2 regions of the Rhizobium favelukesii genome follow, and region 1 is predicted to be linked to the other one. Evidence: riboswitches for the same ligand, from Rfam matches in the RefSeq annotation. Region 1 holds a riboswitch; the other holds the start of a gene.
The links. A riboswitch is a leader RNA that binds a small molecule or an ion and turns the genes downstream of it on or off. The one in region 1 is predicted to bind S-adenosylmethionine.

Region 1 (7,267 bases):
ACTCGAATAGGAGACAGACGTGATCGCGATCACCTTGGCGCCGATCTCGCGGCCATAATCGGCGGCTTCGATCGGCGCTGCGTTCACGCCGGAGTTCGATGCGATGATGATGACATCGCCCGGCTGCATGCCGTAGCGTTCCAGCACCGGCCGCACCAATCCTTCTGTCCGCTCATAGACGGAGCTGATCACCGCGCCCTCGTGCAGCATCGCGGAGCCAACGAGAATCGGAACGGTGAAAGCGAGGCCACCTGCCCGATAGTGCACCTCTTCTGCCAGCATATGTGAGTGTCCGGTGCCGAACACATAGACCCGCTTGTCATTGCGTGCGGCTTCTAGGATCGCATTGGCCGCCAAAGCCATGGGCTCAGCGAGCTCCGTCTTCAAAGTCTCGAGTCGGCCAATCAGATTGGAGAAGTAAGCATCGGTGATCGCTGTCATCACGTCCTCGATTTCTAAGCCGCTTCGCCGCTGATGAAGGTCCGAGTGACCTCGAGAGCATCGGTCAGATGCACCAGATCGGCTCGGGCACCCGGCGAAAGGTGGCCGTGGTCTTCAAGCCGCAGGAAGCGCGCCGGGTAGAGCGTCGCCATGCGAAGGGCCTCTGCGAGCGGCAGTTCCAGATAGGTAACGCCATAGCGGATAGTCGACGCCATATCCACGTCGGAGCCGGCAAGCGTGCCGTCGGACAGAACCAGCTTCGAGCAGAAGCCACCTCTCTCGCGTCGGACGGTGCGGCCATTCAACGTGAAGGAGTCTTGCTCCGATCCAACCAGCGACATCGCGTCGGTGACGAAAAAGAGCCTGCCTTCACCCCGTTTGGCGCGAAGAGCGGTTCGAAGCGCCTTCGGATCAACATGATGGCCATCGGCAATGATGCCGCACCAGACCGAAGGATGATCGATGGCGGCACCGACGAGGCCGGGTGCCCGGTGGCCGAGTTGGCTCATGGCGTTGAAAAGATGGGTGACACCTCGCGCGCCGGCGTCGAAGCGAGCCTCCGCCACCTCGCTGGAACAATCGGAATGGCCAATGCTGATGGTGACGCCGGCTTCGCTGAGTTCGCGTACCTGTTTTGAGGTTACTTGCTCGGCCGCCATCGTTACCAGCAAGGTACCGATTGCTTCCTTGGCCGCAATGAAGGCTGTCACGTCCTTGCCTTCAACGGGGCGCATGAGTTCGGCAAGATGTGCCCCCTTGCGGGCCGGCGCCAGATGTGGGCCTTCAAGATGGAGACCCGACACGCCGCGATTCGTCTTGACGGCTTCCTTGGCCGCCTCGATCGCCGCCTCCGTCGCGTCCGCCGTATCGGTGATCAGCGTCGGCAGCAGCGCAGTCGTGCCATAGGGCCGATGACCGTCGGCAATCATGTACATGGAGGCTGCAGAGGGCTCGTCGTTGAGCATTCGCCCGCCACCCCCATTTACCTGCGCATCGATGAAGCCTGCCGAAAGAACGCCGCCTTCGAACCGCGTGTGCTCGCCGTCGGGCAGTTCGCTTGCCGTCGCAATGGCCTCAACGCGCCCGTCCGACACAATGAGTGCCTTATCGTCGTGGAAGCGTTGGCCGTCGAAGATCCGGGCGCCGGAGAAGATCTTGCGAACCATCACATCGTCTCCGTGACCTTGAGCAGATTGGCCGGCTTGTCCGGGTCGAAGCCCTTGCGACGCGTGACTGACTCGATCAGCCGATAGTAGACGAGCAGCGAAACGAGCGGGTCGAGCAGACCGCTGCCCGTCGTCGGCACCTGCAAATTGATGCCGGAGACCGGCTGGCCCGAGAACGGCACGGTGGTTGCGCCGAGCTTCCGCAGCCGCTCAAGTGCTTGGACGTTGTTGCTGAATGCCGGATCATCAGGCGTGAAGGCGACGATCGGGAAGCCCGGCTGAACAAGACGCATCGGCCCATGCATCAGTTCGGCAAGCGAGAAGGCTTCCGCGTGCAAGCTGGCCGTCTCCTTGGCTTTCAATGCTGCCTCGAGCGCAATGGCGAAAGCGGGGCCGCGACCGGCCGTATAAAGTGAGCTGGCGTCGAAAAGAACGTCCTCTGCTGCCTTCGTATCGATCCCACTGGTCGCCTGGAGGGCTTCCGGCAGCTTTTCCAAGGAGGCATGCAGATCGCGCTTGCCGCTGATGGCAGCCGTGACACCGGAAAGCGCGGCGACCGAGGCGATGAAGGACTTGGTCGCTGCCACGCTCTTCTCCGGGCCAGCATTGAGGCCGAGAACGATGTCGGCCTGCTTGGCGAGCGGGCTGTCGGTGACGTTGACGACGGCGATCGTCGTTGCGCCGCCATGCTTTGCCGCATCCTGCAGGGCAATGATGTCGGGGCTTGCGCCGGATTGCGACACCGTGAAGTGGATGCCCCCCTTCAGATGCAGAGACGCACCATAGACCGACGCGATCGATGGGCCAAGCGATGCGACCGGCACGCCACAGGTGATCTCGAACAGGTATTTGAAGAAGGTCGCGGCATGGTCCGACGACCCGCGCGCTGCCGTCGTCACCACGGTCGGAGCGCCCGATGCAAACAGCTTCGCGATTTCATCGAAGGCGGACTTTTCTTTCTGAAGCAAGGTTGCGACGACCTCCGGCGATTGGCCGGCTTCCTGCAACATTAGCGACTGGCTTTCACTCATAGGTCATCTCCAATTCTCAATTCCGCAACAAAATCATATGCATCGCCACGATAGTGGGAGCGGGTGTATTCGACGACACGCTGGTCTTCCAGGCGCGAGACGCGTTCAATCAGTAGCGCGGGCGCGCCGGCATTCACGTGCAGCGCGGCGGCCGATGATGGATCGAGCGTGACCGCCGTCAATCTCTGCAGCGCCCGAACGGGCCGGTGGCCGTTTGCCGCGAGTGCTTCGTAAAGAGATCCCTCTCCACCACCATTTTCTCCAAGGAATTTTATCGGCACGACAGCGCGTTCGATCGCAAGCGGCAGCCCGTCGGCAAGACGCAGACGATCGAGGCGAAGGACGGGTTCATCAAGGCCGAGGCCAAGCAGGAACGCCTCCTCAGGAGATGGCGTATTGACCGTCCGAGACAAGATCCTTGCGGCAGGGGCGCGACCGCGCAAGCGCATGTCGGCGGAGAACGAAGAGAGCCGCCACAGCGATTGTTCCATGCGTTCGACCTTGCTGGAAACGAAGGTGCCGCTCCCGTGCCGAGACTCGAGCGTGCCAGCGTTCATCAGGTCACGATAGGCGGTTCGAACAGTCACGCGTCCGACCTTCAGCGCTTCGGCCATATCGCGCTCGCCGGGGAGTGCCGTTCCAGGCTTCAGCAATCCTTCCTGAACCAGGCCAGTCAAGGCCTGCGCCAGCCGCTTGTAAAGCGGTCCCGTCAACGCCTCGTCGCGCAGACCACGGCTGTTCAGCTCGGCTATCAAACTGGTTCTATCCATGTTCCAGTAATAGAACCTATTTAGAACCAATCGCAAGCGGGAAATAACTCCAAAAAGAAAAACCCTCGCAGGCGGCCTGCGAGGGTTTGTTCATTCGAGCACAAGATCAGAGCGTCAACTCTTCGTGAAAACGTAGTCCGTTTCCTGACGCAGGACTTCGCCCGGGCGCAGAACGGCGTCCGGAAATCCCTCGTGATTGATTGCATCAGGCCAGATCTGCGTTTCCAGGCAGAAGCCGGCGAACGGACCATACTTGCGTCCGCCGAGGCCGGGCACAGGCACGTTGAGCTTGAAGGCGGCATAGAACTGGACGCCGGGCTCCGTGGTGCGTACTTCCAGCGAAACGCCCGAGTTCAGGCTGCGGGCAAGCGCGACGGACCGCTTGGCGGTCCGGTCGTCGGAAAGGCAGAAATTGTGATCGTAGAGCGCCTGCTCGCTGCCGTCGAACCGCTTCATCGGCGACATCTCGCGGAAGTCGAAGACAGTTCCGGCGACGGGTCGGATCTCACCCGTCGGGACCTGCAGTTCATCGGTGACGAGGTAGCCGTCGGCTGCGATCATGATGTCGTGGCCGAGCGCATCGTCGCGGCCGTCGAGGTTGAAATAGGCATGCTGGCAAACGTTGGCGATCGTCGGCTGATCACTGGTCGATTCGTAGACGACGGAGAATTCGCCGTTGCCATGCACCCAGTAGGTTGCCTGGATGGTGCAGTTGCCCGGATAGCCGGCGCGGCCGTCCGGATCGACGATCTTCAGCACAACGCGGTCGACATCATGCTCGACGATTGTCCAGTTCTGCTTGGCGATGTTGTCGCTGCCGCCATGAAGATGGGTCACGCCCTTCTCGTTGAGATCGAGCTGATAGTTCTTGCCATCCAGCGTGAACCTGCCGCCGCCGATGCGGTTTGCGCAGCGCCCGGGCGTTGCGCCAAAGTAGGAGGAGTGAGCGGGGTAGCTGTCGAAATCGTCGAAGCCGAGCAGAAGCGGGGCATCGTGGTCGTCGAGGCGGAGATCCTGAATGACGGCACCCCAGGTGATGATCTTGGCTGTTAGCCCGCCACCTTTGATCTCGATCCGATAGACAGTTTCTCCCGACTTGGTTTGCCCAAAAACTTCCCGTTTCAACAATTCCGCCATAACGACCGTCCAGATCTATCTTCGAGTGAGGCAGCGAACCTGCCCCCATTTGCCGCAAACCGCAACGGTGTGCCGCAAAAAAGAAACGCTGCCAGGCCGGGGACACGCTCCGCCCAGTGGCCTGGCGTTGCTCGTGTCAGTCGCTCTTGCCGATATCGTTGAGATCGTACGGCGTGGTCTGGTAGATCTCGTTGATCCAGTTGCCGAACAACAGGTGCGCGTGGCTGCGCCAGCGGTTTTGCGGCGTCAGCGACGGATCGTTGTGCGGGAAGTAGTTGTGCGGCATCTTGATCGGAACGCCGGCATTCACGTCGCGGAAATATTCGTCGGAAAGCGACGTTGAATCATATTCCACATGATTGAACATATAGAGCCGCTTGCCCTTCCGCTCATGCACGAGGCAGACGCCCATTTCGTTGGATTCCATCAGGATCTCAAGGCTTTCCGACTTTTCGATGTCGCCGCGGCGGACTTCGGTCCAGCGCGACACCGGCACTTCGAAATTGTCCGAGAAACCGTTCAGGTAAACGGATGACGGCTTCAGGTTCCGGTGCCGGTAGACGCCGAAGGCCTTCTCCTTGAGCTCATACTTCGCAACACCGTGGAAATGATAGATCGCGGCCATCGCGCCCCAGCAGACGTTCATCGACGAATGGACGTTGGTTTCCGTCCAGTCGAAAATCTGCTGCATTTCGCGCCAATAGTTCACGTCCTCGTAGGGCAGCGTCTCGATCGGCGCGCCGGTAGTGATGAAGCCATCGAACTTGCGGTGCTTCACTTCCTCCCACGTCTGGTAGAAGGCGAGAAGATGGTCTTCCGAGGTGTTCTTTGCTTTGTGGTTACCCACGCGGATGAGCGAAAGCTCCACCTGCAGTGGAGACGCGCCGACCAGGCGGGCCATCTGCAATTCCGTCTTGATCTTGTTCGGCATGAGGTTGAGAAGCCCGATCTGCAGCGGTCGGATGTCCTGACGGATAGCCACCGTCTCGGTCATCACGCGCACGCCTTCCTGAACCAGGGTTTCAAATGCAGGCAAGGTATCGGGGATCTTGATGGGCATTGCGGTCACTCGATCAAAACAACGAATACATCGCTATCGGTCCGCACGCGGCCCTTTAGCGACTTCTTTAACGTGGCTGCAAGCCGGCCGGCCAAATCACCACGGAGCGTTCTAAATAGCGTTAGTCGACCTGCGAATCAATTGCCCAAACGAACGGAGGGGTCGATGCGAAGTCACTCCCACGTTAATGACTGCTAGAATCTGTTGGTGGACACAACGAATCACGATGTTTATTGAAGTAGAATGACGGCTAGGGACGCGTAATGGCAGATGACCTCGAAGGCAGGCCAAGCATTCAAGGGCAAGACAGAGTAGGATACGATCTGAGCCTGGGCTATCGCTTGAAGGTCATGTTCTCGGCTTTCTGGCATTCACCCGTGCGCGGAAGGGTCTTGCTGATCGCAACGGCGCTGATCGCCATCATTCTCGCCACCGCCTATGCGACCGTCATCCTCAACCAGTGGAACGCGCCCTTTTACGACAGCATCGCTCGGCGCGATTTGCATGGGTTCTTTCATCAGCTGAAGGTCTTCGCGCTGATCGCGGGCATGCTGCTCTTGCTCAACGTCGTGCAGGCCTGGCTGAACCAGATGACCGCGCTCTACATGCGCGAAGGTCTGACGCGCGATCTCGTCAACCAATGGCTCCAGCGCAAGCGTGCGCTGCGGCTTTCGGCCAGCGGCCTCATCGGCGTCAATCCCGATCAGCGCCTACACGAAGATGCCCGCAACCTCGCGGAAAGCACGACGACCCTGATGATCGGGCTGGTGCAGGCGACGATCTTGCTGATCAGTTTCATCGGCGTGCTATGGGAATTGTCCAGCGGCTTTATCTTCCGTTTCGGCACCTATGCCTTCTCCATTCCGGGCTATATGGTTTGGGCCGCAATCTTCTATGCGGCGTCCGCATCGATTCTCAGCCAGCTGGTAGGCCGCAAGCTTGTGAAGCTCAATGCGGATCGTTTCTCGAAGGAGGCGGAACTTCGCTTTGCGCTGATGCATGCCAACGAGAACATGCCGGCGATCACGGTGGCGCGCGGCGAGGAGAATGAGCAGCAGCGTATCAATACCGACATCAGCGCGGTGCTCGCCGTCATCAAGCGGGTGGCGATGGCCAACGTCAACCTCACCTGGGTGTCAGCCGGCTACGGCTGGCTTGTCGTGGTCATCCCGATCATTGTAGCCGCACCGGCATACTTCTCCGGCGGCCTGACGTTTGGCGAGCTGATGGTATCGGTCGGTGCTTTCAACCAGGTCAACACGGCCCTTCGCTGGTATGTGGCGAACTTCGGTCCCATTGCCGAATGGCGCGCCACACTGATGCGTGTCACCGATTTTCGTCAAGCGCTCACCACCATGAGCGACGAGATCAATCTCAGGGGCACGATTAGCTACGAGCGCAACCCGCCTGGAACACTGACGCTGGACCATGTACGGATCGCTTCTAAGATTGGCGAAGAGATCGACCAGTGCGGCGGGTTCCGCGTCCACGAAGGCGCCGTGACGATCAAGGCCGGCGAAAAGGTCATGATCAACGGCGATCACAACGTGAACCGCAAACTGCTCTTCCTTGCACTCTCCGAGCTTTGGCCATGCGGGGGCGGTAAGATCGGCTTGCCGCCCACGGACGACATGCTTTTCGTCGCGCAATCGGCCTACATCC
Region 2 (7,267 bases), 770 kb from region 1:
GACTCATGACAATGTCAGGATTAAGCGTGTGTTCGCGCGCCCATCGGTCCTTGTCCGCGATCTAGGACCCCACACCGTCACAGCACGAACACCACAAGGCTCAAGAAGATTCTACCGGCCGGACTATCACGCGCCGCTCCTTCAAATCGACGGCAGAAACATTGCCCCACCTCTGGCCGAATGATGGCGAACGGCGCCCTCTGGCTGCCGACGCGAAAGCGACAACCAGCGACCGAGCACACCAGGACGCTCAAATGCGGAAGTGCTTGGAAAGCTTCAGGCCCTGGGCCTGATAGTTCGAGCCGAGGCCGGAGCCGTAGAGGCTTTCCGGGTGCTCCCGCATATGTTCGTAGACGAGGCGGCCGACGATCTGGCCGTCTTCGAGGATGAAGGGAACCTCGTGGCTGCGGACCTCGAGCACGGCGCGGCTGCCGCGGCCGCCAGCGGGCGCGTGGCCGAAGCCTGGGTCGAAGAAGCCGGCATAGTGCACGCGGAATTCGCCGACCAGCGGATCGAAGGGGGTCATCTCGGCCGCGTAGTGCGGCGGCACATGGATGGCTTCGCGGGAGACGAGGATGTAGAACTCGTCAGGATCCAGGATCAGCTCGTTGCGGCCGCGACTATAGAGAGGCTCCCAGAAATCATAGATGTCGTGCTGCGCCTTCTTGTCGACATCGACGACGGCGGTGTGATGCTTGCCGCGGTAGCCGATCAGGCCGTCCTTGTCGCCCGCAAGATCGATCGACAGCGCAATACCGCCGCCCGAGACGTTCGGCTGCTTGCTGGCAACCAGCGTTTCGGCATCGTGCAGCGCCAGAAGTTCGGGCTCGCCGAGCAGAGAATGCCCGACACGGAAGCGGATCTGCGACAGGCGCGAGCCCCGGCGCACGACAATCGGGAAAGTGCGCGGGCTGATTTCGAGGTAGAGAGGGCCGGAATAGCCGGCCGGGATCTTATCGAACTCCTGCGCATAGTCGGTGATGACACGCGTGAAGATATCCAAACGCCCCGTCGAGCTCTTCGGGTTGGCCGAGGCCGACATATCGGTCGGCAGGTCGAGGCGCTCCATCAGCGGAACGATATAGACACAGCCTGTCTCCAGCACGGCACCTTCGGAGAGGTCGACGACGTGAAGGCTTAGGCGATCGAGCTTGTCGGACACGAGATGGGATGGGCCCGGCATGAAACTCGCGCGAACGCGGAACGCCTTGGCGCCAAGCCTGAGGTCGAGGCTTGCCGGCTGGATCTGGTCGTGATCTAAATCGCGCTCAGAGGTGAGACGCCCGGCCTCAAAGAGCGCGGCAATCGCACGATCTGCCAAAATTCCTGTTACGCGAGCCATCATGCCTCATCCATATTTGTCGCAGACAAAACCAAACTCAAGGAATTGACGCAAGCATAGAACGGCAGTATTGCAGCTTTATCCCGTGGTGATTTGGCCGGTCGGCTTGCAGCCACGTTAAACAAGTGGCTAAAAGGACCGGGTGCAAAACCGGTCTGCTTTCGCGGCCGGTTTTTTTGTTGTTTGAAAGTGGTGATTCATGAGCAAGACTTGGCGCCCGGCAACCCAACTCGTCCACGGCGGTTCGCTGCGCTCGCAATATGGCGAGACCTCCGAAGCAATCTACCTCACGCAGGGCTTCGTCTATGAAAGCGCGGAAGCGGCCGAAGCACGCTTCAAGGGCGAGACCGAAGGCTATATTTACGCTCGCTACGGCAGCCCGACCAACGACATGTTCGAGAAGCGCATGTGCGCGCTCGAAGGTGCCGAGGAGGCCCGTGCCACGGCCTCGGGCATGGCAGCCGTCACCGCCGCGATCCTCTGCCAGGTGCAGGCAGGCGACCACATCGTCGCAGCCCGCGCCCTCTTCGGCTCCTGCCGTTGGGTCGTCGAGACGCTTGCGCCGAAATACGGCATCGAATGCACGCTGGTCGATGGTCGCCATCTCGAGAACTGGGAAAAGGCGATCCGTCCGAACACGAAGGTGTTCTTCCTGGAAAGCCCGACGAACCCGACGCTGGAAGTGATCGACATCGCCGGTGTTGCCAGGCTCGCCAACCAGATCGGCGCCAAGGTCGTGGTCGATAACGTCTTTGCAACCCCGATCTTCCAGAAGCCACTCGAGCTCGGCGCGCATATCGTCGTCTACTCGGCCACCAAGCACATCGATGGTCAGGGCCGCAGCCTCGGCGGCGTGATCCTCTCCGACACGGAATGGGTCAACGAGAACCTGCAAGACTACTACCGCCACACCGGCCCGGCGATGTCGCCGTTCACGGCGTGGACGCTGCTGAAGGGCCTCGAGACACTGCCACTGCGCGTCAAGCAGCAGACCGAAAATGCGTCGAAGATCGCCGACTTCCTGGCTGATCAGCCGAAGGTCGCCAAGGTAATCTATCCCGGCCGCAAGGATCATCCGCAGGCCGACATCGTCGCCAAGCAGATGAAGGGCGGCTCAACGCTTGTTGCCATCGAATTGAAGGGTGGCAAGGAGGCAGCCTTCGCGCTTCAAAACGCGCTTGATATCGTCAAGATCTCCAACAATCTGGGCGACGCCAAGAGCCTGATCACGCACCCGGCGACGACGACGCACAAGAACCTGACCGACGAGGCGCGCGCAGAGCTCGGCATCTCCGGCGGCACCGTTCGTCTCTCTGCGGGCATCGAGGACACGGACGATCTGATCGAGGATTTTGCCCAGGCGCTCGCCAAGGTGAACGCCTGATCAGCCCATATCGGCCGGATCACCTGCGATCCGGCCGACCGCCATGCGCTTCCGCCACACGCGAGGCGGGCTAAAATTAGGCTTAGCACGCGAAACCTCTTGCCATTGCAGGCATTCGGGACTTGATCGCCTATCGGTTTATTGACGGATGGGCCGCCGTATAAGATACCGGTAACGTATGTTGACTATGGTGTAGGCATGTACCGCGCCCTTACACGCGACATTGAAGTCGTCGTCGAACCCTTTTATCTGGAGGAGCAATCCGATCCGGAGGACGATCGTTATGTCTGGGGCTACAAGATCGTCATCAGCAACAATTCCGACACGACCGTGCGATTGGTGAACCGCTACTGGAACATCACAGACCAGAACGGGATCGTCGATGAGGTCACGGGCGCCGGCGTTGTCGGCGAACAGCCGCGGCTTGCTCCGGGCGATACCTATGAATATTCCTCGGGCTGCCCACTGGATACGCCATCAGGGCTGATGTTCGGCCACTACCAGATGGAAACGGATGAAGGCGAGCTTTTCGATGTCGAAATACCCGCCTTCTCGCTGGATTCGCCAGGGCTGCTCAGAGTCCTGAACTGATCACTCGGCAGCCTCAGCCACCTCTTCCACTTCGAAGCGGTAGGTTGTCGAGCAGAACTCGCAGGTGACCGAGATCGCGCCGTCTTCCTGGCTGTCATCGATTTCCTCGGCAGAGAAACCCTTCAGCACGCCCTTGATCTTTTCGCGCGAACAGCTGCAGCGATCGAAGACCTCGCGCGGTTCGTAGACGCGAACGCCGCGTTCGTGGAACAGGCGGTACAGCAGCCTCTCTGTGCCCACCTGCGGATCCGTCAACTCGTCGGCGTCGATCGTTTCAACGAGCGAGCGGGCTTCCATCCATGCATCGTCTTCCTTGTGGGAACCGCCGGCCGTGTCACCGTCGCCCCCATGAAGATCCGGCTGGCGCATGCGCTCCGGCGCTACCGGCAGGAACTGGGCCACGAGCCCCCCTGCCCGCCAACGGTGACGCGGCTTGCCCACGTCGTCGCGATCGAAGAGCTCGGCAGCGGCAAGACGCACTCGCGTCGGAATTTGCTCCGACTGGCGGAAATAGGCGCCGGCGATTTCCTCGAGGGTCGCTCCGTCGAGCGCAACGATGCCCTGATAGGGTTGGCTAAACTTCCCCTGATCGATCGTAAACGCCAGCATACCCTTGCCGAGCAGCTGTTCAGGCTCGATTTGCCCAGCGGCGATGGCCTTGTCGAGGAGGCCCTGGTCGAAGCGCGCATAAGCACGCACGTTTTCGGGCGTCGAGAAATCGCAAACAAGCAGGTCCACCGGGCCGTCGCCTTTGGTCTGCACCGTGAACTTGCCGTCAAATTTCAGCGACGTGCCGAGCAGCACCGTCAACACGACGACTTCGGCAAGAAGCCTCGCGACAGGCGCAGGATAGCGATGACGCTCGAGGATCGCGTCCAGCATCGGCCCGAGTTGGACGGCGCGACCGCGCACATCCAGCCCTTCAACCTGAAATGGAACGACGTGATCATCGCCGGCGAAATTGAATTCGCTGAGGGCGGCTGCAGGTTCTGCCATGGTCTTCTCCTAGTCTGAGAGCGGCAGACAAGAGTGTCCATCCGCTCGCGCGGCCAACGGGCCTTCCGGCCAAACGTGGCGTCAAGTATGGTTCAGATCGCGCCCAGGCACCAAGCAAGAATCGACTTCTGCGCATGAAGACGGTTTTCCGCTTCATCGAAGACGACGGATTGCGGGCCGTCGATCACCTCGTCCGTGACTTCCTCACCACGATGGGCGGGCAGGCAATGCATGAACAATGCATCCTTGTTGGCCTGTGCCATCAAAGCCGAATTGACCTGATAAGGCTGGAAGACGTTGTGACCCCGGGCCCGATGTTCCTGATTCATGGAGACCCAGGTATCGGTCACCACGCAATCGACGCCGGCGACCGCACGGTCGGCATCATGGCAGAGCATGATTTCGGCGCCCTCATTGCGGGCCCAGTTCAAATAGTGATCCTTCGGCTCGGAACCAAGGGGGACAGCCATATTCATACGATAGCCAAAACGGGCAGCCCCTTCGACCAGCGAATGCAGAACGTTGTTGCCGTCGCCGGTCCAGGCGATCGTCTTGCCCTTGATGGGGCCGCGATGCTCCTCGAAGGTCATGATATCGGCCATGATCTGGCAGGGATGGGTATCGTCCGTCAGCGCGTTGATGACGGGAACCGTGGCGTGCTCGGCCAGCTCCAGCATGCGGGCATGATCGGTGGTGCGGATCATGATCGCATCGACGTAACGTGAGAGCACCTTCGCCGTGTCGCCAATGGTCTCGGCGCGACCAAGCTGCATTTCGGTGCCCGAGAGGAAGAGCGTCTCGCCGCCCAGCTGGCGCATGCCGACGTCGAAGGAGACGCGGGTACGGGTCGAAGGCTTCTCGAAGATCATCGCGAGCATCTTGCCGGCGAGCGGCTTGTCGCCTTGCCCAGCCTTGAAGGCCTGCTTGCGGGACATGGCGTCATCCATGATGAGCCGCAGGTCTGATGCCGCAACGACGGAGAGATCGAGAAAGTGTTTGGTGGAAGCCATTGTCTTTACCTATCAGGCCCGCCTTGCGGCAGGCATTATCCATTAAGCCGTCTTCTTGACCTTCGAAGCGCGCACGCTTTCGGCGGCACGCTCAAGGCGGGCGAGGCCCTCACGAGCTTCGTCCGGTGTGACGACCAGAGGCGGCAGAAGACGGATGACGTTGTCGCCAGCGGGAACGCCGAGCAGATGAGCGTCACGCATTGCCTGCAGCAGCTCGGAAGACGGCACGGCTGCCTTGACGCCGAGCAGTAGTCCCTCGCCGCGAACGTCCTCGATGATATCAGGATAGCGATCCTTGAGCGAGGCGAGCCCTTGGCGGAAAACCAGCGAGACGTCGCGCACCTGCTGCAGGAAGCCGTCCGCGAGGATCACGTCGAGCACGGCACTGCCTACAGCCATGGCAAGCGGATTGCCGCCATAAGTGGAGCCATGCGTGCCGGCCTTCATGCCGGACGCTGCCTCTGCAGTCGCAAGGCAGGCGCCGAGCGGGAAGCCGCCACCGATGCCCTTGGCCACTGCCATGATGTCAGGGGTGGCGCCGGACCATTCATGTGCAAACAGCTTGCCCGTGCGGCCCATGCCGGTCTGCACTTCGTCGAAGACCAGCAGCAGACCGTGCTCGTCGCAGATCTCACGAAGTGCCTTCAGGAACTGGTTGGTCGCCGCACGGACGCCACCCTCCCCCTGGACAGGCTCGATGAGGATCGCGGCCGTCTCGTTTGTGATGGCGCTGCGGACGGCATCGAGATCGCCAAAAGGAACCTGATCGAAGCCGTGCGCCTTCGGACCGAAGCCTTCGAGGTACTTCTCCTGGCCACCCGCAGCGATCGTCGCCAGCGTGCGGCCATGGAAGGCACCTTCGAACGTGATGATATGAAACCGCTCGGGGTGGCCGTTGGAAAACTGATAGCGGCGCGCCGTCTTGATCGCGCATTCCAGGGCTTCCGCGCCGGAGTTCGTAAAGAACACCTTTTCGGCGAATGTAGCCTCGGTCAGCCGCTTCGCGAGCACTTCCTGACCCGGGATTTCGTAGATATTGGACAGGTGCCAGACCTTGTCGGCCTGCTCCTTCAGCGCACCCACCACATGCGGATGGCTGTGGCCGACGGAGGTAACGGCAACGCCTGCGCCGAAGTCAAGATATCGCTCGCCCGTTTCGGTGATCAGCCACACGCCTTCCCCTCGCTCGAACCGCAGCGGGGCACGAGAGTAGGTGTCGTAAAGCGCGGCTTCAGCCATGGCGCGATCTCCTGTCAATAACCATCAGCAGCCGGACGCCGGCTAAGGAATGCAGGTCCGGAAATTAAAAATGCCGCCTTTCGGCGGCGAGCAGCACTATTTACTTTTCGCACTGCAATGTCAACAAAACTGAGGTTTTGATGCATGCGTCAAGCGGCGATCGGGAGGCTCCGGATCTATCAACAATTAATGTTGCAGAAATGACTCTCGCGCCCAGCAAGTTGGGGAAAACCTGAGAATCGATTCGCCGAGATTCAACCGACTCTTGTCACGGAGTCAGCCTCACACTAGGTTAAAACTCAATTACTAGACTGCATGCGGCGGAACTAGTCACCAAAATCGAGCAAGCGTTTCTTGCTTCGGATACGTCCGAGGCAACGGTGAGGGATTCTGCCTACACCAACGCTAATAAGGCGGAGACAGGGGCATGAACTGGACAGACGAGCGCGTTGAAAAACTGAAGAAGCTGTGGTCAGAGGGCCTGAGCGCCAGCCAGATCGCAGCGCAACTTGGCGGTGTAAGCCGTAACGCCGTCATTGGCAAAGTTCACCGTTTGAGTTTGCCCGGTCGTGCCAAGGCCGGCGGCTCGACGACCACCGTCAGAACGCCCAAGCGCACCACATCGGCGCCGCGCGCACCGAACTACGCATCGCGGATCACCACGCGTACCGTCACCCGCCAGCAGGGTGCAACGATGCTCAAGGA

Region 2: it holds a riboswitch for S-adenosylmethionine, as region 1 does, so the genes downstream of both, LPU83_RS41480 (O-succinylhomoserine sulfhydrylase) here and metA (homoserine O-acetyltransferase MetA) in region 1, are expected to answer to the same signal.

What each region holds. Positions count from the first base shown of each region.
Region 1 is NZ_HG916852.1:4,048,458-4,055,724, reverse strand. It holds gene LPU83_RS58545 (SIS domain-containing protein) at 1-441, opposite strand, end outside; gene nagA (N-acetylglucosamine-6-phosphate deacetylase) at 456-1,607, opposite strand; gene LPU83_RS58535 (SIS domain-containing protein) at 1,607-2,638, opposite strand; gene LPU83_RS58530 (GntR family transcriptional regulator) at 2,635-3,408, opposite strand; gene LPU83_RS58525 (aldose epimerase family protein) at 3,523-4,545, opposite strand; gene metA (homoserine O-acetyltransferase MetA) at 4,682-5,605, opposite strand; SAM riboswitch at 5,641-5,718, opposite strand; gene LPU83_RS58515 (ABC transporter ATP-binding protein/permease) at 5,869-7,267, shown strand, end outside.
Region 2 is NZ_HG916852.1:624,657-631,923, reverse strand. It holds gene LPU83_RS41485 (2'-deoxycytidine 5'-triphosphate deaminase) at 251-1,345, opposite strand; SAM riboswitch at 1,418-1,496, shown strand; gene LPU83_RS41480 (O-succinylhomoserine sulfhydrylase) at 1,542-2,726, shown strand; gene apaG (Co2+/Mg2+ efflux protein ApaG) at 2,925-3,317, shown strand; gene LPU83_RS41470 (Hsp33 family molecular chaperone) at 3,318-4,313, opposite strand; gene argF (ornithine carbamoyltransferase) at 4,406-5,323, opposite strand; gene LPU83_RS41460 (aspartate aminotransferase family protein) at 5,366-6,562, opposite strand; gene LPU83_RS41455 (GcrA family cell cycle regulator) at 6,990-7,267, shown strand, end outside.